Regions from separate parts of the Bacillus sp. XB1 genome, predicted to be linked through region 2. Evidence: riboswitches for the same ligand, from Rfam matches in the RefSeq annotation. Region 2 holds a riboswitch; the other holds the start of a gene.
What was found. A riboswitch is a leader RNA that binds a small molecule or an ion and turns the genes downstream of it on or off. The one in region 2 is predicted to bind FMN.

Region 1 (16,587 bases), on a different contig from region 2:
TTTTACAAGAAATTACTCCTTTTGAAGGAAATCCAGTGTATAAAGTAGAAGAACAAAACATATATTTGCGTGATATTGTAGCGATATGTTGTTTAGTGAAAGATAAGGAGCTTCGTGCGCAAAAACGTTTGTATTTAAATAATATGGAAGAATTTCAACAATATTTTGATGAGGGAACGGTGTCGAAAGTACAAGAAATATTGGCCGAATTACATAAAAATAAAAGAGTAGAAATAGCGTGAAATGGCAAAGGAGAGAGAAAAATGTCTAATTTGATGGTTGAAAATCAAACAGAACAAGTTTCTATATTTTTAGAAGATGCTATTAATTTGATAACCAATTATGTAAATTATCATACGTTACCTTCTTTATTAGAGGAAACACCAGCAGGGAATGAGCAATATTATAAAGGGGTATTAGCATCAATGAGACGACTTCTCGTTTTTTGCGAAGAAGGACAGGATGCATGTTTTGTTTTGTTGAATAGCCAGCCATTTCGAAAAACAGCAGCTGAAAAAATTTTATATAAGATTTACCATCAAGTAATTGCAGAGTTTTTTTCACCGAAGAGTGATCATTGGTATGAAAATAGTCGGTCTGCATATACAGGGAAAAATTCTATCGTTTTTCAACAAACACCACCTGCATCTTTGGAGCAAGTGATGAAGAATTTAGAAGGTAAATTTCAATTGATGCGTGAAGAACTAGAATATTATGAGACGGATTATCAGACAAAGATGTTACACAAATATTGATTGAGGAAAAGAAGCTAAGGTTACTTAGCTTCTTTTCCTTTTGTACAGTTATATAAGGGATTTTCATTGAATATAGTTAAGTGGATAGCATTAGGGAGGTGCAACATGAATCAGCAAGGTGTATTTACAGATTACTTTCATGAAGTAGAAAATTGGTGTGAAAGTGTTCTTCACGTATTAGATAGCCGCGCAATGGAAGTGTATGATGTCCATATGCTTGCCTATAAAATTCAGACGTTATTAGAGCGTATGAAAGAGCATGAGTATGAAACAGATGCAGAGTTTATGTATGAAATAAGCGATGATGTAGAACATATTCAGCATCACTTGCAGGAAGTATTTATGCAAGAAGAAGAGGAATATGAATTATATGAAAGAGGGGATAGTGAACGAGCTGTCCCGATTGGAGGACATACACTCCCGCCATTACCTTATCCGTATAATGCATTAGAACCGTATATTTCTAAAGAAATTATGATGTTACATCATGATAAACATCATCGGAGTTACGTGGAAGGGTTAAATAAAGCAGAGAAGATGATGGAAGAAGCGAGAAAAACAAATAAATTTGATTTAATTAAGCATTGGGAAAGGGAAGCGGCTTTTCATGGGTCAGGTCATTACTTACACACGATATTTTGGAATAACATGAAAAAAGACGGTGGTGGAAGTCCAAGAGGAGCTTTTTCACAACAAATTGAACAAGATTTTGGGAGCTTTTTACGTTTCCAAAAACATTTTACAGAAGCGGCCTCTAAAGTAGAAGGTTCAGGCTGGGCAATTCTCGTTTGGGTACCCCGGTCTGGAAGGTTAGAAATTTTGCAAAGTACACTTCATCAATTATTTACACAATGGGATACGATACCGCTCCTTGTACTAGATGTCTGGGAACATGCGTATTATTTACAATACCAAAATCGAAAAGATGAATATATTAAAAACTGGTGGAATGTTGTAAATTGGCCTGATGTAGAAAAAAGGTTTGAAACTGCGAAACAAATTGAATGGACACCATATTAGACGCAAATTCTCTGCGTCTTTTTTAATGGAAGTAGAAGGAAGATTTCGTTCATATTTTAAAAGGCCAAGCATACACTTGTACAAAAAGTGCCAAAAGGACGTGGGGGGAAATATGAGACGAATTTGTGTAATCATTACGCTTCTTATGATGTATGCAAGCGTTATGCCGATTCCTACATATGCAAAGATGAACAGCAATGTCAGTGCTCGAAATGCTGTATTAATGGAGCAACAGTCTGGTCGTGTATTATACGGAAAAGCAGAACATGAGCCTCAAAAAATTGCTAGTATAACAAAAATTATGACCGCTTTATTAGCTGCTGAATCAGGGAAGATGAAAGAAATGGTATCAGTTAGTAATGAAGCGGTGAGGGTGGAAGGATCGGCAATCTATTTAAAGCCTGGACAAAAAGTGAAGTTAGAAGATTTAGTATACGGACTCATGCTTAGATCTGGTAATGACGCAGCGCAAGTAATTGCTGAAAGTGTGGGTGGGAGTATAGATGGATTCGTATATTTAATGAATCAAAAAGCGAAAGAAATTGGAATGAAAGATACGCACTTCTCAAACCCTCACGGCTTAGATGGAGATGGATCACATTATTCGTCGGCTTACGATATGGCATTATTAACGAAATATGCAATGGGAAACGAGACATTTAAGAAAATCTTTGGAACCAAAACATATAAATCAGATTCTTGGGATTACCCGTGGAAAAATAAACATAAGCTGGTAACGTCTTATTATGAATTTGCAACAGGAGGAAAAACAGGCTTTACGAAGAAAGCTGGGCGAACGCTTGTGACAACGGCATCAAAAGATGGACTAGATTTAATTGTCGTAACTTTGAGTGCCTCTAGTGATTGGGATGATCATATGAATTTGTTTGATAAAGGTTTTGAACGTTTCAAACAAACGAAAGTTTTAGGACAAGGAGCAATTGCTGAAATAAATGAAAAGAAGTATGCCAACCATGTTTATACGAAAAATAGTTTTTCGGTACCGTTAACTGAAGAAGAAAAAAAGAACGTAGTATTAAAAGTTGAACTCCATAAAAGTATAAAACTTACGGATGGAGTAAAGGTTGGGAAGACAGACATTTATGTTGGTAATGAAAAAGTTGGAGAACGGAATTTATTTTATAGTAAACGGAAGTTAGTAGCTACAACGGGACTTTACTGGAATAATGTGAAAGAAATTTTTTCTTACATGATAGGTGTTGGGAACGATGGTTAATCTCGTATGGGTAGCGATGGCTGTCATTGGGATTGTATACGCCATGATAAATGGCACGATGGAAGAAGTGAATAAAGCTGTATTTGACGGAGCAAAAGATGCGGTAACGATTTGTATAGGACTTATTAGTGTTTTAGTATTTTGGCTCGGTTTAATGAAAATTGCAGAGGAAGCCGGATTGTTAAAAAAATTAGTTACACTTTTTATGCCGATAGTAAAAAGGTTGTTTCCAGAAATACCAAAGGATCATCCGTCTATGGGATTTATTCTATCAAATATGATGGCAAACTTTTTTGGTCTAGGTAATGCAGCAACCCCTCTTGGTATTAAAGCGATGGAACAACTGAAAGAGTTAAATGGAGGAAAGGATTCGGCGAGCCGTTCTATGGTGACGTTTCTAGCATTAAATACATCAGCCATTACATTAATTCCTACGACAGTCATTTCCATTCGAATGACGTATGAATCAGCGAATCCTACTGAAATTGTTGGGGTAACATTTATTGCACAAGTACTTTCTATGATTGGAGCAATTTGGATTGACCGCTATTTTTACCGAAGAAGGAGTAGAAAGGGGCGGAAAAAATGAGTATTGTAAATACAATTTCCTTATGGGTAATTCCTTGTGTAATTGGTTTTATCCTTTTATATGGCACAATAAAGAAAGTACCGACGTATGAATCGTTCGTTGAGGGAGGAAAAGAAGGGATTCAAATTGCAATTTCCATCTTACCGTTTATGGTTGGAATGCTTGTGTCTATTTCTATATTCCGGTCTTCAGGTGCATTAGACGCAATGATATCGGTAATGAAGCCAATGTTAGATTTGATCCATGTTCCAGCAGAAATTGTTCCACTAGCACTTATACGCCCTATTTCAGGCTCTGCTGGTTTAAGTATTACGACCGATTTAATTGCCACATATGGGCCAGATTCGTTTATTGGGAGATTGGCTTCTACGATGCAAGGGAGTACAGATACGACTTTCTATATTTTAACTGTATATTTTGGAGCGGTTGGGATCAGAAAAATGGGGGATGCACTAAAAGTAGGACTTTTTGCAGATTTAATCGGGATTATATGCTCAATTGTGTTCGTTTCTTTATTGTTTCAGTAATACTATTCATTTTTTACGCTATTTCGCTTATAATACGTATACGACCACTATTAAGGTGTAGCTTAATAGTGGTTTTTTTATGTGGTATTTTTGACAAAATGATGAACTTTTATTGTGAGAAATATGAAAAATATGGACAATAATAAAGGGTAAAAACATGATTTGACCTTTATATGTTTATTATCATCGCTATGTTGTTTAAGTAAGATGAAGCGAATAGCCGTAAAGCGTATGCGGTTGCCAAGTCTTTCTAATGTAAGGTAAGATAAATTCGAGGTGAAAAAAAGAAATGGAACGATTACAAAAAGTGATTGCGCAAGCAGGTATTGCATCGAGAAGAAAGGCTGAGGAATTAATTCAGCAAGGAAAAGTGAAAGTTAATGGAAAAATAGTGAAGGAGTTAGGGACAAAAGTAACTCCTCAAGATAAAGTAGAAGTAAATAACATCCCTCTTGAAAAAGAAGAACCTGTTTATTTTTTACTATATAAACCAACTGGCGTAATTTCAAGTGTATCAGACGATAAAGGAAGAAGTGTTGTAACGGACTTTTTCCCGGAAATTACACAACGTTTATTCCCAATCGGACGCTTAGATTATGATACGTCTGGCGTATTATTAATGACAAACGATGGGGACTTCGCAAACGTATTAATGCATCCTAGATATAAAGTTGAAAAAACATATGTTGCAAAAATAAAAGGGCCATTAACAGGTGAGAAAATTCGCATGTTAGAACGCGGTGTTACGTTAGAAGACGGTAAAACAGCACCAGCACGTGTGAAAATTATTTCTTGGGACAAGCGTAAAGAAATGGCTATTGTACAATTAACAATTCATGAAGGACGTAATCGTCAAGTACGTCGTATGTTTGAAGCGTTAGACTGTAAAGTAGTGAAATTAAAACGTGAACGTTATGCTTTCTTAGAAGTAGGAAGCCTGCGACCTGGTGATGCGAGAGAATTGACACCACATGAGGTGAAACAATTACGCGCGCTTGCTTCTACAAAGCCAAGATAAGCTATAGAGTTAAAAATTCACCAGTGGAGTGCTCTGCTGGTGATTTATTCAATACAACATTTACAGAAGATAATACATAACATTTATCGAGGAGAGGAGAAGTAATATGAAGAAAAATCGCTTATTATTTCGCGTTATTATTCTACTCATTTTATGTGGTGCTGTAGGATTTACCCTTTATCAAGGATTCTTTGCTAATAAAGAGAAAATGCAAATCGGAAAAGAAGCACCTAACTTTGTTGTGACGGATTTAGAAGGGAAGAAAATTGAACTAAAAGATTTAAAGGGAAAAGGTGTATTTTTAAACTTTTGGGGCACGTGGTGTAAACCTTGTGAAAAAGAAATGCCTTATATGAATGAATTATATCCAAAGTATAAAGAAAAAGGTGTTGAAATCATAGCGTTAGATGCAGATGAAACGGATATTGCAGTAAAGAACTTTGTGAACCAGTATGGTTTGAAATTCCCAGTTGCCATTGATAAAGGACAAAAGATTATAGGAACATATGGAGTAGGTCCATTACCGACAAGCTTTTTGATTGATAAAGATGGAAAAGTAGTGGAGCAAATTATAGGTGAACAAACGAAAGAACAGTTAGAAGGGTATTTAAAGAAAATTACTCCGTAATAAAGAAAGCCTTTACATAAGGGGTGCGTGTCTATAGTGCCTCTGGTTTAAAAATTCTGAGTATTGCGGTAACTTGAGGTTAGAATATACAATAGTACATATAGATACAGGGGCGGTGAGAGTGTTGAAAGAAATTAAATGTGAATGTGGACATGTTAATCCGATAGGAACCGTTTTTTGTGAAGCTTGCGGGAAACCATTTGAAAGCAATGAAAATACAAAACTATTGGATATGCGCTATGAGGGGAGTGCACGGAGATCTCTCACGCAGACAAAAACGATAATCGATAAAATTTGGAGCTTTTTCTCTTCTGTAAAAGTGGGTGTATGGCTAATCGTAATAACTTTAGCTGCATCAGCGATAGGAACTATTTTTCCGCAAGAAATGTACATAACTCCAGGGATTGCACCAGCTGAATATTATAAACAAGAATACGGATTTTTAGGACAATTATACTATCAATTAGGGTTTAATAATTTATACGGTTCATGGTGGTATATGATTTTGATTGCTTCTATCGGTATTTCACTTGTGATATGTAGTTTAGACCGTGTTATTCCACTTTATAAAGCTTTAAAAAAGCAAGGCGTAAAAAGACATCCTAGCTTTTTAAAGAGACAGAGATTATATGGGACTGGTACACCGCAAGAAGGTGACCTGGAAAGAGTGCAAAAGAATTTAAAGAAAAGAAACTATAACGTGAAAGTGGAAGACGGAAACGTTTTAGCAGAAAAGGGACGCTTCTCGCGTTGGGGTCCATATGTAAATCATATCGGTCTTATTATCTTTTTATTCGGTGCGATGCTTCGTTTTTTACCGAGTATGTACGTAGACGAAGCACTTTGGTTACGTGACGGTGAAACGAAAGAGATACCAGGGACGGATGGACAATACTACTTAAAAAACGAGAAATTTATAAAAGAAGTTTATGATAAAAGTAAGGACAAGGAAGTTTTTGATGAAGCGATTGATCGTGTAGGCGATAAAATGATTGCGAAAAACTTCCAAACGAATGCCGTATTATATAAAGCAGTAGGAGAAAATATAGCAGGACAAAAACCGAAATTAGAAAAAGTAAAAGAAGCGGAAATTCGAGTGAATGAACCACTGAAATTTGATCAATTTGCAGTGTATCAAGTGGATTATAAAGAAAGTGAATTTAAAAGTATGTCCTTTAACTTACAAAATAAAGAAAATAATCAAAAGTGGGGACCGATTAAAGTAGATTTAACGAATCCTAAGGAAAAATATGATTTAGGAACTGGTTATTCTCTAGAACTATTAAGCTATTTTCCTGATTTTTATTTTGATGAGAATGGAAAACCAAATACGAAAACGAAATTACCAAACAATCCTGCATTTGTATTTAAAATGTTTACACCTGAAACACCAGATGGTGAAGTGAGTTTTGTTGGTATTCAGCAAAATATAGAACCAGATGGAAACAACAAATATAAAATGTCGTTTGCAGGTGTTGAAATGCAAAATGCAACAGCACTTACTGTAAGAAAAGATTTAACGCTTTGGATTCTCGGCATTGGAGGATTTATATTTATGGTTGGTGTCATTCAAGGTATGTATTGGAATCATCGCCGTATTTGGATACAACGTGTTAATGATGAATGGTGGATTGCAGGGCATACAAATAAAAATTGGTTCGGTTTAAAGAAAGATATTGAAAGAGTAATAGAAGGTACAGCAATTCCACAGCCAAATGATAAAGTAATTGATAAAAAAATTAGTTAAGGTGGGGAAACGATATGGTGCAAATAAGTAGTAACTTTCTCTTTACCGCATTTATTTTATATTTAATTGCGACTCTATTTTTTGGGGGAGCCATTAAAGAAAAGGGTCATAAATGGGCAAATGTAGGAATAACGATTACAATTTTAGGGTTTATAGCACAAACAGTATATTTTGTTACAAGGTGGATTGCATCAGGGCATGCGCCAGTTAGTAACTTTTTTGAATTCGGTACATTTTTCGGCATGATGCTTGTAGGAGCATTTATTGTCATGTATTTTATGTACCGTGTAAGCATAATCGGACTATTTGCATTACCAGTTGCGCTTTTATTAATTGCCTATGCAAGTATGTTTCCGAGGGAAATATCTCCGCTTATTCCATCTTTAAAAAGTAATTGGTTACATATTCACGTGACGACTGCAGCAGCAGGACAAGCCATTTTAGCGATTAGTTTTATTACAGGCGTTATGTATTTATTGAAAAATGTAGATCAATCGACGAGAAGTAAACGTACATTTTGGCTAGAGACGGTAGTATTTACACTTGTTTGTACAGTTGGATTTATTGGAGTAACAACGGTATTTTCTAGTATGAAATATGAAGCGAAGTTTCAATGGATTGATAAAAATGAACAACAACTGGAAATGAAGTACAATCTTCCGGCTTTAGTTGGACCGCATGAAGGGAAGTTACTGACAGAAAATAAATTAGAACCGGCAGTTGAAGTTCCAACAATTGTAAATGCAAAAAAATTAAATACTGTTATTTGGTCAGTGTTAGTTGGAACATTACTGTATATTGTATTAAGACTCGTTTTACGGAAGCGAGTATCGGCGGCACTTCAGCCGTTAGTAAAGAATACGAATAGTGATCTACTAGATGAAATCGGATATCGATCTATTGCAATTGGATTCCCAGTTTTCACATTAGGTGCATTAATTTTTGCGATGATTTGGGCTCAAATAGCGTGGACGCGCTTTTGGGGCTGGGATCCGAAAGAGGTTTGGGCACTTATAACGTGGCTCTTTTATGCTGCAGTACTACATTTACGATTATCTAAAGGGTGGCATGGAGAGAAATCAGCTTGGCTTGCAGTAATTGGTTTTGCAATCATTATGTTTAACTTTATTGTAGTAAACTTAATTATTGCCGGTTTACATTCATATGCATAGAGAAATAAAATAGGAGAGTGCATGTCACTTTCCTATTTTATTTTTGTCAACTTTTCTTCTTTTTTGAGAAAAACATGACAAAGTAGCGGTTGATTTTGTAAAATGATGTCGAGGACATTATATACAGTTCAAAAAAAATACATAGTTTTGGAAAAAAATTGAACAAAATTTATTATTCTTGTGAAGCATAATATGGGAAGTGAAACATTTAGAAGATTGCTTAAATAAACGAGAATAGCGCAACATAATAGTTAAAGAAGGGTAGGTGTGAACCGCTGAGGTGAGAGTACGCAGCGGGTAGAGATGGAAAATGAATCAAGAATTTTAATTGTAGATGATGAGGATCGTATTCGTCGTTTATTGAAAATGTACTTAGAAAGAGAACAATATACGATTGAAGAAGCAGATAATGGTGATACAGCTTTAGAAATGGCGTTGCAAAATGATTACGATTTAATCTTATTAGATCTTATGATGCCTGGTAAAGATGGCATTGAAGTATGTAAAGGGGTTCGTGAGAAGAAAGCGACACCAATTATTATGCTGACAGCAAAAGGTGAAGAAGTAAATAGAGTACAAGGATTTGAAGTTGGAACAGATGATTATATTGTAAAGCCGTTTAGTCCACGTGAGGTCGTGCTACGTGTGAAAGCGGTATTACGTCGTGCTGTACCAACAACATTCTTTACACAAGATACAACGACAAAAGATGTTACTGTATTCCCTCACTTAACAATTGATAACGATGCACACCGTGTTACTGCAGATGGCAATGAAGTAAACTTAACGCCGAAAGAATATGAGTTACTATTATTTTTAGCGAAAGCTCCTGATAAAGTATTCGATCGTGAGCAGCTGTTAAAAGAAGTATGGCAATATGAATTCTTCGGAGATTTACGTACAGTTGATACACATGTAAAGCGTTTACGTGAGAAGTTAAGCAAAAAATCACCAGATGCAGCGAAAATGATTGTTACTGTTTGGGGTGTAGGTTACAAATTTGAGGTTGTGAACGACTGATGCTTTGGAGAAGTGTAGTAGGGAAGTTATGGATGACCATATTACTTCTCGTTTCGTTTGTTCTTGGATTTGTTGCGATTTTACTTTCACAATTTTTTAGAACGTATTATGTTGATATGAGTGAAAATAGACTTCAAAAAGTCGCAACAAGTGTTACGGAATTAATTGAAGAAGGTGCCGATGTAAAAACGATTGAGAACATCGCGTACAAATTCTCTGATCCACTTTCAAGGATTATTATTGTAGAAGATGGCAAGGAAATCTCTTCTTCACCGAAACAAGAAGGGTTAGTCACCCTTACAATGGATAATTTAAAAGAAGATAAAGAATTAGCCGCTGTTTTTACGGACAAAAAAGAAATTAAGAACAACATTAGAAAAGCTTCTGATAGTAGAAAGAATAAAAGCACTGAAAATGATATTGTGATCGTTGGGAAACCAGTGCAATCAAAAAATCAAAGCGCAGTGTTCGTATATGAATCTTTACAAGTGCCAATAAAAGATATGGAGAGAACGACTGATTTCATTTTCTTAGCCGCTGGGATTGCGATTATATTAACAACTTTCTTTGCGTTCTTCTTATCTACTCGGATTACAGCACCGCTTCGTAAAATGCGTGAGGTTGCTTTTGAAGTGTCACGTGGGAAATTTGATGCAAAGGCTCCTATGGTATCTCAGGATGAAATTGGTGAGCTGGCAACGGCCTTAAATCAAATGGGTAAACAGTTGAAGTTTAATATGAATGCTTTGCAGCAAGAAAAAGAACAGTTAGCTAGTATTTTGAGTAGTATGGCAGATGGAGTTATTACGTTAAATCAAGAAGGTGAAGTCGTAGTTATTAATCCACCGGCTGAACATTTCTTACAAGTTTGGCAAGAAGAAAAAGAGATAGAGTTAAGTAAAAAATTACCTTCTGAACTTGTGGAACTATTCCATCTCGTTGTAGAAAGCGAGCAACAACAAGTTGTTGAAATTAATTTACAAAAAGGGAACTATGTAGTTCTTATGACACCACTTTACAATCAAACGAAAATTCGTGGGGCTGTAGCGGTACTGCGAGATATGACGGAAGAACGTCGTCTTGAGAAAATGCGTCAAGACTTTATTGCGAATGTATCACATGAACTTCGTACACCGATGGTCATGCTGCAAGGGTATAGTGAAGCGATTTTAGATGATATTGTGCAAACGAAAGAGGAAATAGATGAGTTTGTTCAAATCATTTATGATGAATCCGTTCGTTTAGGTAAACTTGTAAATGAATTGTTAGATTTAGCTCGTATGGAAAGCGGTCACGTAGAGTTACATATTGGTGAAGTGGACATACATCCGTTTGTGGAAAAAATTGGTCGTAAATTCCAAGGGATTGCAAAGGATAAAGAAGTTGAACTAACAGTTGATTTCCGGAATCAGATTGAAGAATATGCGTTTGATGCAGATCGGATGGAACAAGTGTTGACGAACTTGATTGATAACGCAATTCGTCATACGAATGCGGGTGGACATGTAACGCTTGTAATTGATACGAAAAATAATGGCCTCATTTTTGAAGTACAAGATTCGGGTGTAGGCATTCCAGAAGAGGATATTCCATTTTTATTTGATCGTTTCTATAAAGCTGATAAAGCAAGAACACGTGGGAAAAAGGGTGGAACAGGACTCGGGCTTGCAATTGCGAAAAATATTGTTCAAGGCCATGACGGTAAAATTTCTGTATCAAGTGTTGTTGGAGAAGGAACTACATTCTCTGTATATTTACCGAATCGTATAATTTAGATATGCTTTTTTAAAGTTGATAATGAATAAAGTTCTGCTGTTTTTTATTTTTTTGTAAACTCAATTAAATAAAGAATGGTAGAACTTTTTTCTATCTTGGTCGAATCAAGAATAACAAGAGAGGGTGCTGTGAAGAAATGAAATTATATACAAAAACAGGAGATAAAGGAACGACAAGTGTAATAGGTGGCAGGGTTGATAAAGATGATATCCGTGTGGAAGCGTATGGAACAATAGACGAGGCAAATTCTCATATTGGATATGCAATGACTAAGGTTCAAGGCGGGGCTTTTAGAGATATTTACAATGAGCTCGAAAATATTCAACATGAACTATTTGATTGCGGAGGAGACTTGGCAATAGTGGAACAAAAAATTCCTTATAAAGTGACAATTGAGATGGTTGAAAGTTTAGAAAGAAAGATTGATTTATATATAGAAGAAGCCCCGCCATTAGAACGCTTTATTTTGCCAGGTGGTAGCGAGGCGGCGGCTACTATTCATATTGCACGTACTGTTGTAAGGAGAGCAGAACGCTCTATAGTATCATTGCAAAAAGAAGTGAAAATAAATGAAGTTGTCTTAAAGTATGTAAATAGATTATCTGATTATTTGTTTGCGATAGCTCGAGTAATAAATGCCCGATTACAAGTGAAAGATGTGGAGTATAACCGTAGTGCATTAGTTTTTCGTGATAAGAAAGAGAAGGAAGTGGAGTAATTCACTTTCTTTTTTTGTATACTTTTTTCTGTAATATACCAAAATAGAGAAGGTATGGTGGTAATTAGAAAACGGAGGATGTATATGAAAGTTTTAAAATGCGGCGTCATGTTATTGAGTATGCTGTTTGTATCTCAATTACATGTTTATGCAGAAGAAAATCGATGGACATGGCCTGTTGAAGGTCAGATAAGTGATTATTTTGGGACAAGGCATGGAAAACACTATGGTATTGATGTAGCTGCGCCGATTGGAACGCCTGTGGCAGCTATTCAAGATGGTAGGGTAACGAAGTCTTATTATTCAAGTAGTTATGGAAATGTTGTATTTATTAAACACGGAGAATATGAGGCTGTATATGCACATTTAAATAAGAGATATGTGGGGCAAGGAGATTATATTTCCAAAGGAGAAAAAATTGGAGAAGTAGGGAACACGGGAGAATCGCGAGGTGCACACTTACATCTAGAACTTCATCAAGGAAGATGGACGATGGCGAAAAAGAATGCGATGAACCCATTGCTTGTTTTAAATGAACAAAGAAATGAAGTTGTTTCTTCATCATTATATGTCGTACAAAAAGGGGATACTTTAGTTAGTATTGCACGGAAATTTAGTATGACACTTAAGGAAATTAAAGAAAAAAATGGATTGCAGCAAGAGCTAATTTATCCTAATCAACAATTATATGTTAAGTGAAGGAAACATTTCAAAAATTAAACTTTGAACAAATTTATGTTCTTCTTAAATAAGGTTCAATGTAAATGAAATTATATGGGCGCTTTTGCTAGAACTATTGAGTGAATTAGAGCATCTATATCTAAAAGAAAACCGTCCCAAAATTTATTTTGGGACGGCTTCTTTTACCAAAAAATAAAGACACATATAAATCCAGAAATAGCTAAATAGCTATATAAGTAAAAAACTTTTGTTCTTGTTTTCTCTTTTGTTCGAAACAGTACGATAGTCGGTTCAATTAAACCGATTGTCAAACAAAGTAGGCCAAGAAGCATACAACCAATCGAAATAGAATACAGGGCGATTTGTGGTGCTTGAAATGGAATCATCCATTTTAATAAAAATGCAATAAGTGCAGTGTAACAAATACTACCGATGTATTTATTCAGTGGTGTATTAGAACGAAAACCAGGAAGTTTTTTTAAGAAAGAGCGGGAAACAACTTCTGTTTGTAAAGATGTATGCTCTTCAATAATTTTTTGAGCTTCTTTTCCTTTTTGAAAAAGAGATAAGATCCAATTTCGCTCACCCTGAAAAATAAATTGAGAAGTTGTCAAATAGTGATCAATCTTCACTTTATTCCAACTCTTCCACGGATGACGCTCACACAATTTTAATTTACTTTCTGTTTTTTTATCATACTGATAAATACTAATGCCATCTTCATCGAAAGTAGCATAGTATGTCTCGTTTGAGAATGTGCCTAAATCAATTGGGCAGTAGAAAAGTAATTCTTTTTTTAAGTAAAAGTATTCTTTTCTTAAGTTTTTTTTCATTGCTTCTCGAATAGAATGTCTCTTGTCTTTTTTCATGACATTTCCTCCATAACTCAGAAAATGTTCTTATCTTAACAATTCAATATCTTATCACTTTTAATTATATATGACTAGGTAATTCAAAAGAGAAATGCCGAATAATAAAAAATATGGATTGTATTGTAAAATATCTCGCAATTTATTTTTTTGTTACGAAAAATAAATAACTAATTTTAAATAAGTTACAATTTTTTAGTTCACAATGTTATGAGGTTGTTGTATAATGAAGGGGAAAATAGAATATCGGTCTATCTTCGGGGCAGGGTGAAAATCCCGACCGGCGGTGATGAACTATTTATGATTTTGTTCTAAGCCCGCGAGCCGTTAAGGCAGGATTTGGTGTGATTCCAAAGCCGACAGTATAGTCTGGATGGGAGAAGATGGAGGTTCAAGCGTTCAAAAAAGATATGGATTTGAACGTCTGTTTGATGTGCCTTAAATTCTCCCTTTGTGTAAAACACAAAGGGTTTTTTCGTTCTATGAAAAAATAGGCATAGCAGAACCTTTCCACTTTCCATGAGATGATCGATGGAAAAGGAGAGAGAAAGATGAAACAAAAAAACAGTGTAGTGCAGATGGTGAGTGTAGCGATGCTAAGTAGTATTGCATATTTACTAATGATGTTAGATTTCCCGTTCCCAGGGCTTCCGCCATTTTTGAAAATTGATTTTAGTGATGTACCAGCTCTAATTGCAGCAATTATCTTTGGACCAGTAGCAGGAGTGATTGTAGAGGCGATAAAGAACATTTTACATTACGGGATTCAAGGAAGTTTAACGGGAGTACCAGTTGGAGAAATTGCAAACTTTATTGCAGGATGTTTATTTATTGGACCAGCAGCTTTCTTATTTAGAAAGTATCGTACTGTGAAGAGTTTAACTACAGGATTAATGCTAGGGACAATTACAATGGCGCTTATTATGAGTGTATTAAACTACATCATCATATTCCCGGCTTACACTTGGTTTTTAAATTCACCGGCTATGTCTAGCGAAGCTATAAGAACAACGGTTGTAACGGCAATCTTACCATTTAATTTAATTAAAGGGATTGTTGTAACAATTGTATTTGTAGCATTATTCTCACGCCTGAAAGTATGGGTGTTTGCAAAAATGAAAAATGCATAATATATATTAAAACCATTAGTAGTGTGAAACTACTAATGGTTTTTTATTAAGGAAAATAAAATTTAGATACAAAAAATGCCCCTCATCAATATGAGGGGCATTTTTTGAAGTTAATAAAAGACTATTCGAATTTTAAAGCGTCTCCGTCAAATGATTCGTCAGCAACTTTAATTGAGTCAGTTGGACAGCCTTCGAATGCATCCATCATATCTTCAATTAATACATCTGGAATTTCAACGATACCTTGGTTATCATCTAATGTTACAAATGCAATACCTTCATCATCATAGTCATAAATGTCTGGTGCAGCAGCGCCACAAGCACCACATGCAATACAAGTATCTTTATCAACGATTGTATATTTTGCCATCTTTTTTCCCTCCTGATAATATGTATGTGAAAAGCTCGCCATAAAAATTATAACCTTATTGTAAAACGGTTTGTAAAACTTTTCAACATAAAATTATAATGATAATGCTTATCAATTAGAGTGTCAACTTATTTTTGAATTATGTCATAAGATTTTCAAAATACGTAAATATGATTTCGTTTGATACAATAGAATATATACAAGTATATAGTTCTTATATGATAAGTTTAATGAGCGAAAGTAGATAGTGTAATTGTACTGAAAAGAATGAAGTTAAGATTGGAAGGTGGAAGCGGTCATGCAAATACAATATACTTTGTTGCATTGTTTAAAACAATTGAATGGTGAAAGAACCGTTTCTTCTATTTATTATTTACTAAAGGGCAAACGTTCTTCGCAAACTTTACAAGATGGAAATATGTTCCGAATTTCTTTTTTGTTCGGAATATATAAATCATTGAATAGAAATGACTATGATGGTGAAGTTGCAAAGTTGTTGCAAGCGAATTTTATTCAAGAAATACATGAAAATACATATGTGTTAACACCTACGGGTAAAATGCAGTTACATAAATGGGGGGAAGTTTATGCTTTTCCGGCGCATTTGCATGGTTTACATTATGGTGAATTAGGTGAAACATTTTGGAAAAGATTATCATTAATTATTCAAACTATATCAAATTTACAACAGAATAATACGAAGTTTATCCCAATTCAGCAAGATACAGAAATAATGATGTGGGTGAAACGTTTTCTAACAGGAATACCATATAAGAGAAGTGAGTTGGCGAGAAAACTATGGACGGAAGTACATAATCTTTTAGAAAAGAGCAATACGATAGAAGCGACGATTGTAACATATCGACTAACGGGTTATGAACGTATTGGTTGTACATTGCAACAATTAGCAGAAATTACGAAACAAGATATATTCAGGGTGTATTTTTTATTTTGGGGTACAATGCATTTCTTTATACAAGAAGTTCGTGATAAAGAAAATGAATTTCCACTATTAGCTGAAATTATATCTTATCCAAATGAGAGAGCTGAATTATTTAGTTTATCCACGAAAAAAACATATAATTTTTGGAGACAAGGACGTTCTTTAGAAGAAATAGCGACGATTCGGAATTTAAAGGTTGCAACGATAGAAGATCATTTTGTTGAAATTGCTTTGCGAGAAAAAGATTTTTCTATTGAAATGTTTATGGAAAAAGAAAAGATAGACAAAGTAATAAAAGTAATTGAAGCATTGCAAACGCGGAAGTTACGTGTTTTGAAACAAGCGGTTGGAGAAGATATCTCTTATTTTGAAGTTCGTCTTGTATTA
Region 2 (16,587 bases):
TATGCCACCTCTTGCTTCTACAATTGAGGAGATTGATGATATGTTACGTATTTTGTATAAAGCAATCTCGGATGTTACGGAGGGAGAATAATGAGCGGTTTTTTTATAACAGCAACAGATACTGAAGTGGGGAAAACTGTCGTTGCCGGTGCATTAGCCGGTGTATTTAGAGAATTGGGATATAACATCGGAGTATATAAACCGTTGCAAAGTGGGCATGTTGCATCAAACCCTGAGGGAGATGCGGCAAGGTTAAAAGCATTATCAGGTGTGCCGACACAAGAAAATGAAATTTGCCCTTATTCTATTGAAGAACCACTTGCTCCGAGACTTGCCATGAAAAGAGCTGGAAGAGTAGTAAAGTTAAAAGAAATTACTGATTACTATAATGAACTATTAAAAGAGTTTAATAGCTTATTTGTAGAAGGGGCAGGTGGGCTTGCTGTCCCATATACAGAAGATGCTTTAGTAATTGATTTTGCAAAAGAATTACAGTTGCCTCTTATTGTAGTAGCTCGTCCTACATTAGGAACAGTAAATCATACAGTGTTAACGATTGCTTACGCAAAGGCGCATGGCTTAACCGTAGCGGGTGTCATTTTATCAGGTTGCAAAGAATGTGAAATGGAAAGAGTGCAAGAAAATAAAGAGATGATTGAAGAGCTGAGCGGGGTACCAGTTTTAGGATTATTACCATTCTTTGAAGGTGAGTTTACGAAAGAAGAAGTATTAGAATCTGCAAAAGAACATATTATGATTTCAAAATTAGAGGAGTTTATCCAAAATGAATCAAACGTGGCGGGCGCACCTTCAATGTAAATTACAACAATTACATGAGCAAGGGCAGTATCGTGATTTGCATGTAACAGAGAAGGCAGAAGAGACTTGGCTTATTCGAGATAAAAAAAGGATGTTAAATTTAGCGTCAAATAATTATTTAGGGTTAGCTGGAGATGAAAGGTTAAAAGAAGCTGCTATTGCCTGTACAAAAAGATATGGAACTGGAGCGACTGCCTCTCGTCTCGTTGTAGGAAATCATCCATTATATGAAGAGGTTGAGAGAAGCATATGTGAATGGAAAGGTACTGAAAGAGCTTTAATCGTAAATAGTGGGTATACGGCAAATATAGGTGCCATATCTTCTTTGGCCTCTCGGCACGATATTGTTTTTAGTGACAAGTTAAATCACGCAAGTATTGTTGATGGAATCATATTAAGCGGGGCAGAGCATAAAAGGTATCGTCATAATGATTTGGATCATTTAGAGAAGCTGTTGAAAATGGCTTCGCCTGAAAGCAGAAAATTAATCGTAACAGATACCGTTTTTAGTATGGATGGTGATACTGCGTATTTGAGAGATTTAGTACAGCTGAAAGAGAAATACGGGGCAATCATTATAGTCGATGAAGCACATGCGAGTGGAATATATGGAATCGGCGGAGCTGGGTTATCTCATATAGAAAAAAATCTTGCTCAAAAAATTGATATACATATGGGGACGTTTAGCAAGGCTTTAGGGTGTTATGGTGCGTATTTGACAGGTGATGAAATTTATATAGAGTATTTACAAAATATGATGAGAAGCTTTATTTTTACTACAGCTTTACCACCAAGTACGTTAGGAGCAGTGCAAAAAGCAATTGAAATTGTAAAAGAAGATAATGAAAGAAGAGAGAACCTTATAGCAAACGGAGAATACTTCAGAACTAAATTAAGGGATGCTGGTTTTGATATTGGGAATAGTTCAACTCATATTGTACCGATTGTAGTCGGTTCAAATGAACATGCTTTACGATTTAGTAAAAGGTTGCAAGAGGCAGGGATTGCGGCCATTGCAATTCGTCCGCCAACTGTGCCGGTTCATAGTTCTCGAATTCGCTTTGCAGTTACATCGCAACATACAATAGCTGATTTAAAATGGGCTATTGACCGAATTATTCACATTGCGAAAGAAGAGGAGATTTTCGTATGAACGAGCTAAAGATTATTTTTATCCCCGGATGGGGAATGGAAGAGAATATTTGGGATTTAGTACTTCCGTATTTTAAAGGATATCCTGTTGAATGCGTAGATTGGCGTAATGTGAAAGAACGAAGTGAATTTGCGGAACGAATTATAGATGTAGCGCATAACGACAACGTAATTTTAGTTGGATGGTCACTAGGAGCGTTAGCAGCAGTTGAAGCTTATAAAAAGATTCAGGCAAAAGGCATCGTATTAATTGGTGGGACTGCTAAATTTACAAATACGAGCGACTATAGTAATGGATGGAATGCTTTGCATATAGAACGGCTGAAAAGGAATTTGGCGAGAAGGAGAGAGGATACGCTCAAGCGTTTTTATGAAAATATGTTTACGAAAGATGAGCTAAAAGGGAATAAAAACTTTGAAGACATTGTAGACCGTTTTAAAGGTGATTCTATTCAGTCTTTACAACTAGGTTTGGATTATTTAATAGAAACAGATATGAGAGAAGAACTAAAAGAAATTAAAGTACCTATACTACTTATTCACGGAGAACAGGATGTAATATGCCCATTGTCTGCGGCACGTAGTATGACGGAGAATAGCAGCAGCGAGCTGAAAGTAGTAAGTGAAGCAGGGCATGCATTATGTGTAACGAATTTTGAATATTGTGCAAATGAGATAATTCAATTTGTAGAGGGGATACGACATGATCAACAAAACGTTACTACAAAAACGGTTTAATGGGGCAGCCGTATCTTACGATCGATATGCAAATGTACAAAAAAAGATGGCACATTCATTACTTTCAATCTTAAAGGAACGATATAGTGAAACGGCATCAATACGTATTTTAGAACTGGGATGCGGGACGGGGTATGTAACAGAACAATTATCAAAGTTATTTCCGAAAGCACATATTACAGCAGTTGATTTTGCTGAAAGTATGATTGCGATTGCGCAAACTAGACAAAATGTAAAAAATGTAACGTTTCACTGTGAAGATATTGAGCAATTACGATTAGAAGAATCATATGATGTCATTATTTCAAATGCTACATTTCAATGGTTAAATAATTTACAACAAGTGTTAAGAAATTTATTTCAACATTTGTCTATAGATGGGATATTACTCTTTTCAACGTTTGGACATGAAACATTTCAAGAATTGCATGCTTCGTTCCAACGTGCGAAAGAAGAAAGAAATATAAAAAATGAAATATCGATTGGTCAACGTTTTTATTCAAAAGATCAGTTGCTTCATATATGTAAGATAGAAACAGGGGATGTGCATGTTTCTGAAACATGTTACATAGAGAGTTTTACAGAAGTTAAGGAGTTTCTGCATTCTATTCGAAAAGTAGGAGCAACTAATAGCAATGAAGGATCATATTGTCAAAGTCCCTCACTCTTTCGTGCGATGCTACGCATATACGAAAGAGACTTCACGGGAAATGAAGGGATAATGGCAACGTATCATGCTTTATTTATACATATAACAAAAAAGGGGAAGAGATGAAATGAAACAAGTACAAACAAAAAGGGATTGGAAAAAACTTGCATACGACGTAGTGGAAGAGAAAATGATTACGAAAGAAGATGCAATAGCGATATTAGAAGCTGATGATACAGAAGTTTTAGAAATTATGAATGCAGCTTACATTATTCGCCATCATCACTTTGGTAAGAAAGTAAAATTGAATATGATTATTAATACGAAATCTGGATTATGTCCTGAAGATTGTGGATATTGCTCACAGTCTATTATTTCAGAAGCACCGATTGATAAATATGCATGGTTAACGCAGGAGAAGATTGTAGAAGGGGCACATGAAGCAATACGCCGTAAAGCAGGTACATATTGTATTGTAGCGTCTGGTCGTCGTCCGACGGATAAAGAGGTAAATCACGTAATTGGAGCAGTTAAGGAAATTCGTGAAACGACAGACTTGAAGATTTGTTGTTGTTTAGGTTTCTTAAATGAAGATCAAGCAGGACGTTTAGCGGAAGCAGGCGTGCACCGTTATAATCACAACTTAAATACACATGCAAATAATTACGATAGTATTTGTTCAACTCATACGTATGATGATCGTGTTGATACAGTTCAAAAAGCAAAACAAGCTGGTATTTCACCATGCTCTGGAGCAATTTTTGGCATGGGAGAAACAATTGAAGAGCGTGCTGAAATTGCATTTGAATTACAACGTATAGATGCAGATTCTATCCCTTGTAATTTCCTTGTTGCTGTAAAGGGGACACCTCTTGAAGGGCAAAAAGAGTTAACGCCAGTAGAATGTTTAAAAGTACTTGCAATGATGCGTTTTGTAAACCCAACAAAAGAAATTCGTATTTCAGGAGGACGTGAAATCAATTTACGTTCTGTACAGCCAATCGGTTTATTTGCAGCAAATTCTATTTTTGTCGGGGACTACTTAACGACAGCTGGGCAAGAGCCGACTGCGGACTGGGGTATGATTGCAGATTTAGGATTTGAGATTGAAGAATGTGCATTATAAGATAGATGAAAAAGCAAACTTGTAAAAGAGTTTGCTTTTTTGTAAATAAAATGTAATAAATAGTTGTGAACGCTTGATACTATTGGTTTTTGAACGAAAAAAAGAATTTTTGTGGACGAATTTTCCAAGCCCTAGTTGTACATAGTAAATATGTAATTTATATTGGGTTGGAGGATTTTACATGTACAAATACATATTAGCGATTATGACTTGTTTAATTTTAATAAAAGCAATAAGTTCTGATCCAGTTAAGGCTGCTGAAAATCCTGAACAAAAAGAGATGCAACAAAGAATCGAACAACACTTTCGAACGAAAGCTGAACATTTTGGATTGAAAACGGAAGGAAAAGATTTAAAGGAAGTTAGAAAAGAAATTACTATTATAGAAGAAGCGAAAAAAAGAGAGAATGTATGGAGAACAGCACAAGCTCTTCATATAAAAACAGAAGGAAAAACGATGAATGAATTAATAAAAGATGTACAAAAAAAGGTGAAAAAATAAAAAGAGGCCGCAGCCTCTTTTTTTTATGCCCATTGTTTTGATAAGTGAGCCATTTCAATTGCAGCAACAGCTGATTCATATCCTTTATTACCAGCTTTCGTACCTGCGCGTTCAATCGCTTGTTCAATTGTTTCTGTCGTTAATACGCCGAAAATAACTGGGATGTCCATTTGTAGTGATAAAGACGCAACACCTTTTGCTACTTCATTACAAACGTAATCGTAGTGAGTTGTAGCACCTCGGATTACAGTACCTAGTGTAATAACAGCATCATACTTTCCGCTACTAGCCATCTTTTTAGCGATTAAAGGAATTTCAAATGCACCAGGAACCCAAGCAACATCAATATCATTTTCTTCTACACCGTGACGCTTTAATCCGTCTAAAGCGCCGCCAAGTAACTTACTTGTAATAAATTCGTTAAAACGTCCAACAACAACTCCAACTTTTAATCCTGTACCAACTAAATGACCTTCGAATACCATAATAAATCTCTCCTTTAATTATAAGTTTAGTAAGTGTCCTAATTTATTTACTTTCGTTTGTAAATATGATTTATTTTCTTCTTTTGCCGGCATTTGCAACGGTACACGCTCGACTACTTCTAAATCGTAACCTTGTAAGCCAGCAATTTTTCTTGGGTTATTCGTTAATAATCGTAAGCTTTGTAAACCTAAATCTTTTAATATTTGAGCACCGATACCGTAATCACGAAGATCAGCAGGGAAGCCGAGTTTTTCATTTGCTTCTACAGTATCGAATCCTTCTTCTTGTAATTTATAAGCGCGAAGCTTATTAAGAAGCCCAATGCCTCTTCCTTCTTGTCTCATATAAAGAAGAACACCTTTTCCTTCACGCTCAATTTGAGCAAGTGCTGCATGGAGTTGTGGTCCGCAATCGCAGCGATGTGAACCGAATACATCTCCTGTTAAGCATTCAGAATGAACACGTACAAGTACCGGTTCACCTGTTGAAATATCACCTTTTACAAGTGCGATATGTTCTTTCGTATCTAATGAGTTAGAATAGCCAATTGCGTGGAAAGTACCGAAATCTGTAGGTAATGTAATTTCCACTTCTCTCGTCACAAGTGTTTCATGATGGCGGCGATAAGCAATTAAATCTTCTATTGTAATCATTTTTATATCAAATTGTTTTGCGCATTCTATTAAATCAGGTACACGTGCCATCGTGCCGTCCTCATTTATAATTTCGCAAATAACTCCAGCTGGTTCGGCACCGCATAGCTTTGCTAAATCAACAGCAGCTTCTGTATGACCTGCACGACGCAGGACACCGCCTTCTTTCGCAATTAATGGAAAGATATGTCCAGGTCGATTGAAATCAGCGCCTTTTGATGCGGGGTTTAACAATTCTTGTATCGTAGTTGCACGTTCGTGAGCGCTAATCCCTGTTGTTGTAGAAACATGGTCAATGCTCACTGTAAACGCAGTATGATGTGAATCTGTATTATGAGATACCATTGGTTCTAATTGTAGACGTTCTGCGTACCCTGCTGTAATCGGTACACAAACGAGACCACGGCCATGTGTAATCATAAAGTTAATTGTTTCTGGTGTAATGTACTCTGCTAAAGCAATAAAATCGCCTTCATTTTCTCGGTTTTCATCATCACATACGATAACGACTTTACCTTGTTTTAAATCTTCTAGAGCTTCTTCAATACGATGAAACATTGTGCTTCCCCCTTATAGAAATCCGTTTTCTTGTAAAAAGCTTTCAGTCATTGAACCTACTCGTTTTGTAGGTTTAGTAATAAAGCGTTCGATATATTTACCAATCATGTCACACTCAATGTTTACGATATCTCCGGCATTTTTTTCCCCAATGACAGATTCGCTTACTGTGTGCGGGATGAGTGAAATCGTTATGGAAGATTCGTCTATAGCAAATATCGTTAAACTCGTTCCATCAACAGCAATGGACCCTTTCTGCAAACAATAGCGCAGCAGTTCATCAGAAATTGCTATTTTGTAATAGACGGCATTGTAATGTTGTTTTTTATTTAAAATCGTTCCGATGCCATCAATATGTCCTGAAACGAAATGTCCACCGAATCGTCCGTTTGCAGCCATTGCTCGCTCTAAATTTACTTTAGAGTGCGGTTTAAGTATACGAAGTGATGTCGACTGCATCGTTTCGGGCATTGCATCAACTGTAAATGAAGTAGTTGTAAAGTTTGTTACAGTTAAGCAAATACCGTTAACCGCGATACTATCACCTAAGTGAACATCTGATAAAATTTTCTTTGCATGAATCGTTAATTTCATCGCTTCTCCGCTTTGTTGCATGTTTGCTATCGTTCCTAATTCTTCTACAATTCCTGTAAACATTTCGTCACCTCGTTTCGGGCATTCGCAACGATTTTTATATCATCACCAATTTGTTTCATCTCTTGAATTTTCAAGGAAAGCGCATCTTGTAATTTTGAAAAACCATTTCCTCCAAATAAAGTAGGAGCATCTTTCCCACCAATTAATTTCGGGCTTATATAGGTTACAATTTCATTAAAATTGTTTGTTTTTAAGAAACTTGCATGAATCGATTGGCCACCTTCAACGAATAGAGAAAGAATTTGTTTCTCTCCAAGAAAGGAAAGAAGGTCCTCGATTTCTATATGCTTCGTTTCCATTTGGAATATAGCTATATTTTTAGATTCATAAGAAGATATCTTCTCTTTCTTTACATCCTTACCGACAATAATCCATGTCGGTGCTAAACCATCTGTTATAACATGAGAAGATGGTGGCGTTCGTAAATGGGTATCTAAAACAACGCGAATAGGATGTTTCCCACCATTTGGAATTCTTGTTGTTAAATGAGGATTATCAGCTATAACTGTATTCACTCCAACAAGAATTGCATCATGTGTATGGCGATATTGGTGAACATCAGCACGTGCTTCTTCACCTGTAATCCACTTACTTTCACCAGTTACAGTTGCTGTTTTTCCATCTAAGCTCATCGCTGTTTTGATTGTTACAAAAGGGCGTTTCGTTTTCATGTAGTGAAAAAAGTAGCGATTTAATAAAACTGCTTCTGCTTCAAGAACACCAGTAGTTACTTCAATTCTAGCTTCCTCTAATCTTCTTTTTCCGTTACCAGAAACGAGCGGATTACAATCGAGAGTAGCAATTACAACACGCTTAACTCCTTTTTCGATGAGCAATTCACAGCAAGGTGGTGTTTTTCCAAAGTGGCTACACGGTTCCAGTGTTACATAAACGGTAGCGTCTTTGGCGTTCTGACCAGCCATTTGAAGGGCATGAACTTCTGCGTGTTCTTCACCAGCTCGTAAATGAGCGCCCATACCAACGATGTTTCCATCTTTTACAACAACAGCACCAACCATAGGATTTGGACTTGTTTGTCCTGATGTTCCTTCTGCTAACTGCAGGGCAATCCTCATATATTCTTGATCTGTCATTTTCTTCACCTCTCCAAAAAAAATCAAAAAACCCCAAGGATTTAATATCCTTGGGGTTTGGGAGACGTGATTTCTAGAAATATAGTTTGAATACGAAAGCATAGGAAAGAAACCTAACGATAATTGATATTTTTGCATAAGGAAAAAACCTAGCAAAATATCGAATTTTTAAACGCTAGTTGTCTCTTTTTATTTCAGTATAAAAAATAAGTATAGAAAATTAAACATATATAAAGAATCAAAATGAATCTTTAAAAATATGCATACTGAAATAAAAGTGTATTCACTATATAAAAAACTAGAAACATATCCTTCTCCCATCCAGACTATACTGTCGGCCCTAGAGTTTCACTAGATCCACCGTTTTCGAGTTGAAAACGGGTCACGGACTTAGAAGTTTTCACTTCATCACCGCCGGTTGGGAATTTCACCCGACCCCGAAGGATGCTGTTTGCTCAAATTATAGCACAAAAAAAATAAAAGGCTAGTAAAAAATATTCGAATGTGAAGAATTGTGTGAAAATATATGCAGGCTGGAATGGAAATAAAAGTATTAGAAATGTTGTAAAGAGAAGGGATATAACGGAGTTGCTAAAAAGAAAAAACATGCACAAAAAAATGTGCATGTCACATGTAAAATTATTCTGCCTCTGGTGCTCTAACAACAGACTCGAATTTACCTTTATGCGAAGCGTCGCAATAAGGCATATTTTTTGATAAACCACAACGGCATAAAGAAAATGCCGGTTTTGCTGGGAATGCATTCCCTTGTGAGTCGACTAATTCCACGTCCCCTGTAACGCGAAAAGAGCCATTATCATTTACTTTAATTTGTACTTTTGCCAACGTTATCCCTCCTTCCCAAACGCTTAATTTCATCATATAATCAAGGGAAGTGCTTGGCAATATAAAGTGAAACTTTAATTAGTGAGGGAGGCATCCCCCACTAATTATTAGTTGAACCAATCGGGCTTTTAGGGGCAGTTAATCTCTTACCTAACTTCTTTGTTTCAGCCGAATTTTGAGGTGGGAGTTTTACTGCCCGCAAATAGCGGAGAAAAAAGAGCACTTTGTTTGAGAAAGAAGAGAGTGTTATAATAGTTTTCATAACTGACTAGAGTAAGGTGACGAGAGATGGATAAACAATTACATACATTACGAAACATTGCAAATGAGCGCACGTGGGCATCATTTTTGAATGATAATCATCCATATAGTTTGTTACATTGGTCCATTGCAGGTGTAGGGCAAGAGGCAAAGGATGTTTGGTTACTTCAAGATGAAGTAACATTTCAAACGACAGAATTCCCAACGTTAGATGATGCAATGCAATGGATTTCTGAAAATATGGAACAAGTTACAGACGTTTTAGCGCAATAAAAAACAGGCTTATGCAAGCCTGTTTTTTGTTTCTTTCACATATGTGTTTAAAAATTGATCGACGGCTGCTTCGTACTCTTCTTTATTTTCGTTATAAGAGCAAGCGTGTGCACCGTGTTCTGCAATATAAAGCTGCTTATTATTTTCTTTCGCTTCATATAACGCTTTTGTCATATCAGCTAAAATATAGTCGTCATCTTTACTATGAATAAAGAGAACGGGATTGTTAATGTTTTTTATACAGTCGATTGGTGAAACTTCACGAATTGTATAACCGTCACGAACTTTCAAAAATGCGTTTGCTAAAGGTAATAAAGGCCATTTTGGTAAATGGAATTCAACCTTTAAACGGTGCTGTAATTGTCCGTGAAAATCAGAGAAAGGACAATCTGCAATATAGAAATCAGCACCATCTTCTACAAGTCCTGCGTATTGAAGAAGTGTTGCAGCTCCCATAGATTCACCATGAATACCAAGTGTAATATTGGTGCCAAAACGGTTTTTTAGCCAGTCAACTACGGATTTTAAATCATGTTTTTCATAGTATCCATAGCTTGTTGTTTTTCCGCCAGTTTTACCATGACGACGATGATCGTAAATGAGGACGTTATATCCCCTTTTTAAGAATAAGTTTGCATATTTTACAGAGTTTATTTTATTTACAGTTACACCGTGGCAAAAAACCATAAACTTATTGGTGGAATGACCAGCAGGAATGTAATATCCGTGAAGGTCGTATCCGAATTGTGAAGGGATATGAATTTCTTCTTTATGAAGAGCATCAAAATCCTCTATACGAAAATGTTTTTTCGTTTCTCTTTCGAGTACTTCTTCCTCTGTTTTTTTCTTTAAGTACATCACTTTATTTGTAAAGAAAATCCCAAGGGCAGTTATTGCACCTAGTATAGTAAACAATGCTGCAAAAAAACGTTTCATACTTTACCTCATCCTCCAAATACCGTTACATGTGATACACTTATATTGTATCACAATGATATAAAAGGGGAGAAATAGGAAATGCTGCATATACAAAAAATTACGCCAGCGATGAAAGAAACAATCCGAATGTTCATGTGTGAGAACTGGGGAAGTTCATTGATGGTTTCACGTGGTAAGGGACATCAGTTAGAAGAGTTGCCAGGATTTGTTGCGCTCTTAGATGACAGAATAATCGGAATTATAACGTATGAAGTGATCGGGAATATGTGCGAAATTGTATCGCTAGATAGCTTTGAAGAAAGAAAAGGAATAGGGACGAAACTTGTGGATTGTGTATTACAAGTTGCAGAAGAAGAACGGTGCAGACAGGTTTGGCTTATTACAACAAATGATAATATGAATGCGTTACGATTTTACCAAAAACGTAATTTTGTAATGACTAATTTATATGTGAATGCGGTAGAGGAGGCACGAAAAATAAAGAAAGAAATTCCACGTATTGGATATGATAATATCCCAATTTTACATGAAATTCAGTTGGAGTATCGTTTAGTGAAATGATGTAACAATTTTCAGAAATGTGAGTTATTAATCTTGACGGATAGTGTAATTTAGGTTACCGTAAATTTGTAATCTATTACCATATTAAGGGGTGACGATGTGGCAACTATACGTGATGTTGCAAAATTGGCAGGTGTTTCAGTCGCAACCGTTTCACGAGTTATTAATGAAAAAGGATACGTTCATGAGGACACAGTAAAACAAGTAAAGGAAGCAATTGAAGAATTACGTTATAGGCCAAACAGTGCAGCGAAGCCACTATTTAAAGAGAATTCAACGATAATTGCATTACTTGTAGATAATTTATGTAACCAATCAAACATCACTTTGCTACATTGTATTGAGGAAATAGCATATAAAGAAGGTTATCAAATCATTATTTGTAATATAGAGAATAAAGATAGATACATACATATGCTGAAGCAAAATAACATTGCAGGTGTTATTTTGACAAGAGCAGTTTTTAAAAGTGTAGGAAAAATTCCATTTCCGTTTGTTGTGATCGATGAGCAACAATCACATGGAAATTATTATGAAAGTGGACAGAGAGCTGTTTCTTTATTAAAAGAGAAAGGGTGTCACTTTCTTGCATATTTCGGTGAGGGAGAAGAAAGTGAAGAAATGGAAGATCATATAGCAGGGTTTTTAGACGCTGTTTGGGATGAAGGAATCTCTTATCGAGAAGAATGTGTACAAGGGTATACAAATAAACAATTTATTACATTATTGCAAAACAATCCGTATGTAGATGGAATTGTAGCCTCAAGTGATCAGATTGCTATTGAGTTAATTCGGTCAGCGAGATTTCTAAATATACATATACCAGATAAATTAAAAATTGTTGGACCGAACGGGAGTATAGAGTGTGAATGGATAGGTTCATCACTACCGACAATTGAAAGCTATGTCAAAGATAACGGAAAAGTAGCTTTTCAACAATTAAAAGGAAAAATAAAAAAGTAAAAGGTGCGTTTTATACGCACCTTTTTATAATGTAATTGCGGCAATAAAGCCAAATATAAGTAACGGTATATTGTAATGTAGAAAAGTGGGTACACATGTATCCCATATATGATGGTGCTGACCATCAGCATTTAAACCGGATGTTGGTCCAAGGGTACTATCCGATGCTGGAGATCCTGCGTCACCTAGTGCTCCGGCTGTACCGATAATTGCAATTGTGGCCATTGGACTAAATCCAAGCTGAATGCAAAGAGGTACAAAAATGGTTGTTAAGATAGGGATGGTTGAAAAGGATGAACCAATTCCCATCGTAACGAGAAGTCCAATAACGAGCATAAGAAATGCAGCGAGTGGTTTGTTATTTCCGATTATATGTGCACTCGTTTGCACCAGAGATTCAACATGTCCTGTTTTTCGAAGAACAGCGCCGAATCCAGCGGCAGCAATCATAACAAAGCCAATGAAGGACATCATACGCATTCCGCTTGTTAATATCGCATCTGCTTCTTTAAGTGGTAGACTGCCACTAACTGATAAGACGATAATACCTGCTAAAGCACCGAAAATCATTGATTCGGTTGTTAATTGAACAGTTAATGTAGCAATAATAGATAATAACCCGAAAGTAATGCTACGTTTTGTATAGGGAACGATTTCATTTTCGGTAGTATGAATTTGTTCTGTTTCATACGTACGAGGTTTTCGGTACGTAATGAATACCGCTACACATAATCCAATAATCATACCAATTGCTGGAATAGTCATTGCTTTTGGAATAAGTGTGACATCAAATGTAAGGCCGCTTTGCGCAGCGTTGGTTTGTAATACGTCATGATAAATTTTTCCGAATCCTGCAGGGATCCACATATAAGGAGTAATCAATCCAAATGTAATAATACATGTGACAAGTCTGCGATCCACTTTCAGCTCATTTAATACTTTTAAAAGTGCTGGAATTAAGATGGGGATGAAAGCAATGTGAACAGGAATCAAATTTTGTGAGAAACAAGCCATCGTTAAAATAATGAATAAAATAAGTATTTTAGAATAAACTTGTTTTTTCGTGTCTTGTTCATTGCCAATCCATTTTAATGCAGTTTGAATCATAGCATCTGGAAGTCCTGTTTTGGAAAGGGAAATAGCGAAACCACCAAGCATTGCATAACTTAAAGCGATTGGAGCACTATTTCCAAGACCAGTTGTAAAAGTGTTAATCGTTTCTGAAATACCGAGTCCGCCGATAATTCCGCCTGTTAAAGCTCCAACAATGATGGCGACAATGACCTGGACACGTAACAAACTAAGCAATAGCATAATTGCTACTGCGACGAGTACAGCGTTCATAATAAATGTAATCTCCCTAAATATTTATTCTGTTAAGACAAGTAAATATGAAATGTTTTGCTATGTTTATACATACTTGCGACATATTATTATAAAATGTTTTCTATGAAATGTAAAAGAGCCTTTTGTTACTAATGCTGAAAAGCTAGCTCTTGTTTAATTGATTGCAAAGAATTAGCGAATAATTCTGGTTCTTCTAAATCAGGAGAATGTGCTGAATTTGGGAACCAAATCATCTTTTTTATAGGCGCTTCAATAATATCGCAATATTCTTGAACGAGTGCATAAGGAGTTTGATAATCATAGCGACCAGAACAAAAATAAACTGGAATAGATAAACTTGAGATAGAAGAAAAGAAATCGATTGTCAGCATTTCTTCCCATAAAACGCCAGATTTTAAATTTCCTGCGAGAAACTTGAACCAATCTAATAGCGTATACTCAGGAGAAAAGAAACCTTTTCGTATGAAAGAAAAGGAAGATCCGTTTTGGATTGCGCCTCCAAATGTGCCAAGCCACTTTCTTTGAATAATGAGACGTCTCGTATCTAAAAATGGTGGTTTGCCTAATTTTAAAAGGGAAGCTAATGCCTTTTTATGATCATGTTTTTTTGCAGAATGAATTAAATGTTGATATAGCAATTCTTCATTTTGTTTCATATGTACAATTTGCCCAATACCGATGTAAGCCTCGATATACTTTGGATATTGATGTGCTATGTTAAGCCCAATAATACTTCCCCAAGAATGACCAGCGAGAAATAGTTTTTGTTTGTTGAACCTTTTAAGTACATATTGAATCACTTCTTTTGCATCGGAAACGAATTGTTCGATTGTGAAATTTGCTCCGAAATCTTTCAGTGAAAAGGATTTACCAGCCCCGCGCTGATCCCAATTAATAACAATAAATTGCTTCTCTAATTCTTTTTGAAAATGGCGAATAAATCCGATTTGTGCCATCCCAGGTCCGCCGTGACAGCATAATAAAATAGGTTGCTCTACGTTTTGTCCACGCATAAGGAGAGTTTGTTTTCGATTATTAATCATAACGCTTTCTATCGTAGCGATACTATTAGGAATGAGTTGTTTGTTTTCATTATAGAACTGAGGGGTGTAGCTACGAAAAAGCATATTGAAAACCTCCTTTTGTGAAATCGTATGAATCGCACAGGCTATTCATTTTGCATATACTGTTAGAAAATCATTGTAACATACCATACTAGTGTCATTTCAACACGGGAGGAGGGAAATTGTGACGATTGGAGAAATTATAGATGGTTTAAATAGACGTGAACCCATCGCTATTATAGCAAAACGTCTTGAAATAAGCCCGTATACATTATCGAAGAAATTAAGATTGATTGGATACGAATATGATGGAGAGCAGAAGAAACGTATTTTTGTAGGAGATGGAGAAGAACCACGTCACTTACAACTCCAAGAAGCGACCGCCCTTCAATATGAGAAAACAGATTATCAATTGTTAATTTATGAGCAATTACAAAGCATTTATGAATTATTAAGAAAAAGAGAAGAAGTAATTGTACCAATTATGAGTAAAAGTACAGAGAAGAAGAGACGAACCTTTTCTATTAATACAGAAATATTATCACAATTGGACCTTATATCAGAATCGAAAGGAGTTCAAAAATCTAAACTTGTAGAAGAGGCGTTGCACCAATTTTTACAGCAATATGAAGTTGACAAAACATCACATTTTGATAACTAAAGAAAAGGATACTATGTTCATTGGAAGAACGAGTATCCTTTTTATGATGTATATTACATATAAAATAGAGGATCAGTATAAATCCTTTATGGCGTGAAAAATGAAATTTATTATTAGAGAAACACTTAATTTACTTTTTGAATTCTTCCATCAATAACTGGCTGAATTGGTTCTTTTAATTGTTTTACGTAATCGACTAACGCTTCAAAGTCGTTTGGACCAGTTTCTGCATTTTTACCATTTTTAAATGATACGAATCCGTCACCGCCAGAAGCTAAGAAGGCATTTGCAACTACGCTATACATTTTAGATGGAGATAATTCTTCACCGTTTGTTAAACGTATATTTGTAACTTTTTCACCGTTTGGTTTATTTGCATCCCACGTATATTGAATACCTGAAATTTGAAGCATTCTTGTTGTTCCTTTTTGCCATTGCTGATTTAAAATATCGCGAATGTCTTGACCTGTTAAATCTACTTTAATTAATTGATTTCCAAAAGGTTGAATGCCGTATAACTCACCCCACGTAATATCACCAGCATCTAAGTCATTACGAATGCCACCAGGATTCATGAGGGCGATTTGAGTTTGCATTGTTTGACGCTGAGCATCGGCAACTAAATTTCCAAGAGTGGACTCACCAGCATCATTTTGTTTACGGTCGATAGGTGCTGTAGATTTTCCGACTACTTCATTTACAAGTGGTGCAATTTTTTCTTTATATTGATCTAGTTTTTTCTTTACTTGTTTATCAGGTTCTACACCTTCATGATACGTTGTAACAACTTCAGCTTTTTTCTTTACAATATCCTTTGTTTTACGATCAATTGTTACATCCACGTCTGAGAAAGCCGTTCCGTATGAATTTGCTTGGACAATTAGTTTATTATTTACTGTACCATTTACATACGTATGACTATGTCCACCGAAAATAACATCAACTTCTGGGTCTGTTTCATTTGCAATTCGAGTAAGATCGCCATTTGTTACCCCAGACTCATCGGTTGTTCCACCGACATGAGCAAGAACGACGATAGATTTAACGCCGAGACGTTTTAATTGTTGTGTTGATTTATTAATTGCTTCTACTTCATCAGTAATTTGTACATTGTTAAGCATCGTAGGCATAACGACATTTGGTGTATCAGTTGTAACAACCCCAATGAATCCTACAGGAACACCATCTACCATTTTTACAGTAAACGGTGGTAAAAATAAGCGGCCAGTTGATTTGTT

Region 1: another riboswitch for FMN. It lies ahead of ACK1U5_RS11115 (ECF transporter S component); the one in region 2 lies ahead of ribD (bifunctional diaminohydroxyphosphoribosylaminopyrimidine deaminase/5-amino-6-(5-phosphoribosylamino)uracil reductase RibD).

What each region holds. Positions count from the first base shown of each region.
Region 1 covers NZ_JBNRIL010000001.1:2,179,952-2,196,538, reverse strand. The annotation lists gene ACK1U5_RS11190 (hypothetical protein) at 1-242, shown strand, start outside; gene ACK1U5_RS11185 (YpuI family protein) at 264-755, shown strand; gene ACK1U5_RS11180 (superoxide dismutase) at 861-1,775, shown strand; gene ACK1U5_RS11175 (D-alanyl-D-alanine carboxypeptidase family protein) at 1,888-3,012, shown strand; gene spmA (spore maturation protein SpmA) at 3,005-3,601, shown strand; gene spmB (spore maturation protein SpmB) at 3,598-4,128, shown strand; gene rluB (23S rRNA pseudouridine(2605) synthase RluB) at 4,418-5,146, shown strand; gene resA (thiol-disulfide oxidoreductase ResA) at 5,253-5,774, shown strand; gene resB (cytochrome c biogenesis protein ResB) at 5,896-7,521, shown strand; gene resC (cytochrome c biogenesis protein ResC) at 7,536-8,693, shown strand; gene resD (DNA-binding response regulator ResD) at 8,997-9,713, shown strand; gene resE (sensor histidine kinase ResE) at 9,713-11,488, shown strand; gene ACK1U5_RS11130 (cob(I)yrinic acid a,c-diamide adenosyltransferase) at 11,626-12,207, shown strand; gene ACK1U5_RS11125 (peptidoglycan DD-metalloendopeptidase family protein) at 12,292-12,906, shown strand; gene ACK1U5_RS11120 (hypothetical protein) at 13,071-13,757, opposite strand; FMN riboswitch at 14,007-14,146, shown strand; gene ACK1U5_RS11115 (ECF transporter S component) at 14,309-14,887, shown strand; gene ACK1U5_RS11110 (ferredoxin) at 15,009-15,257, opposite strand; gene ACK1U5_RS11105 (helix-turn-helix domain-containing protein) at 15,556-16,587, shown strand, end outside.
Region 2 covers NZ_JBNRIL010000002.1:711,555-728,141, forward strand. The annotation lists gene bioA (adenosylmethionine--8-amino-7-oxononanoate transaminase) at 1-91, shown strand, start outside; gene bioD (dethiobiotin synthase) at 91-819, shown strand; gene bioF (8-amino-7-oxononanoate synthase) at 785-1,972, shown strand; gene ACK1U5_RS19030 (alpha/beta fold hydrolase) at 1,969-2,709, shown strand; gene bioC (malonyl-ACP O-methyltransferase BioC) at 2,675-3,484, shown strand; gene bioB (biotin synthase) at 3,486-4,484, shown strand; gene ACK1U5_RS19045 (hypothetical protein) at 4,666-4,986, shown strand; gene ribH (6,7-dimethyl-8-ribityllumazine synthase) at 5,010-5,471, opposite strand; gene ribBA (bifunctional 3,4-dihydroxy-2-butanone 4-phosphate synthase/GTP cyclohydrolase II) at 5,490-6,683, opposite strand; gene ribE (riboflavin synthase subunit alpha) at 6,696-7,340, opposite strand; gene ribD (bifunctional diaminohydroxyphosphoribosylaminopyrimidine deaminase/5-amino-6-(5-phosphoribosylamino)uracil reductase RibD) at 7,322-8,434, opposite strand; FMN riboswitch at 8,740-8,883, opposite strand; gene ACK1U5_RS19070 (CDGSH iron-sulfur domain-containing protein) at 9,074-9,280, opposite strand; gene ACK1U5_RS19075 (DUF2552 family protein) at 9,569-9,814, shown strand; gene ACK1U5_RS19080 (alpha/beta hydrolase) at 9,824-10,750, opposite strand; gene ACK1U5_RS19085 (GNAT family N-acetyltransferase) at 10,832-11,314, shown strand; gene ACK1U5_RS19090 (LacI family DNA-binding transcriptional regulator) at 11,414-12,277, shown strand; gene ACK1U5_RS19095 (Na+/H+ antiporter family protein) at 12,302-13,621, opposite strand; gene ACK1U5_RS19100 (alpha/beta fold hydrolase) at 13,753-14,751, opposite strand; gene ACK1U5_RS19105 (ribbon-helix-helix domain-containing protein) at 14,873-15,349, shown strand; gene ACK1U5_RS19110 (bifunctional metallophosphatase/5'-nucleotidase) at 15,475-16,587, opposite strand, start outside.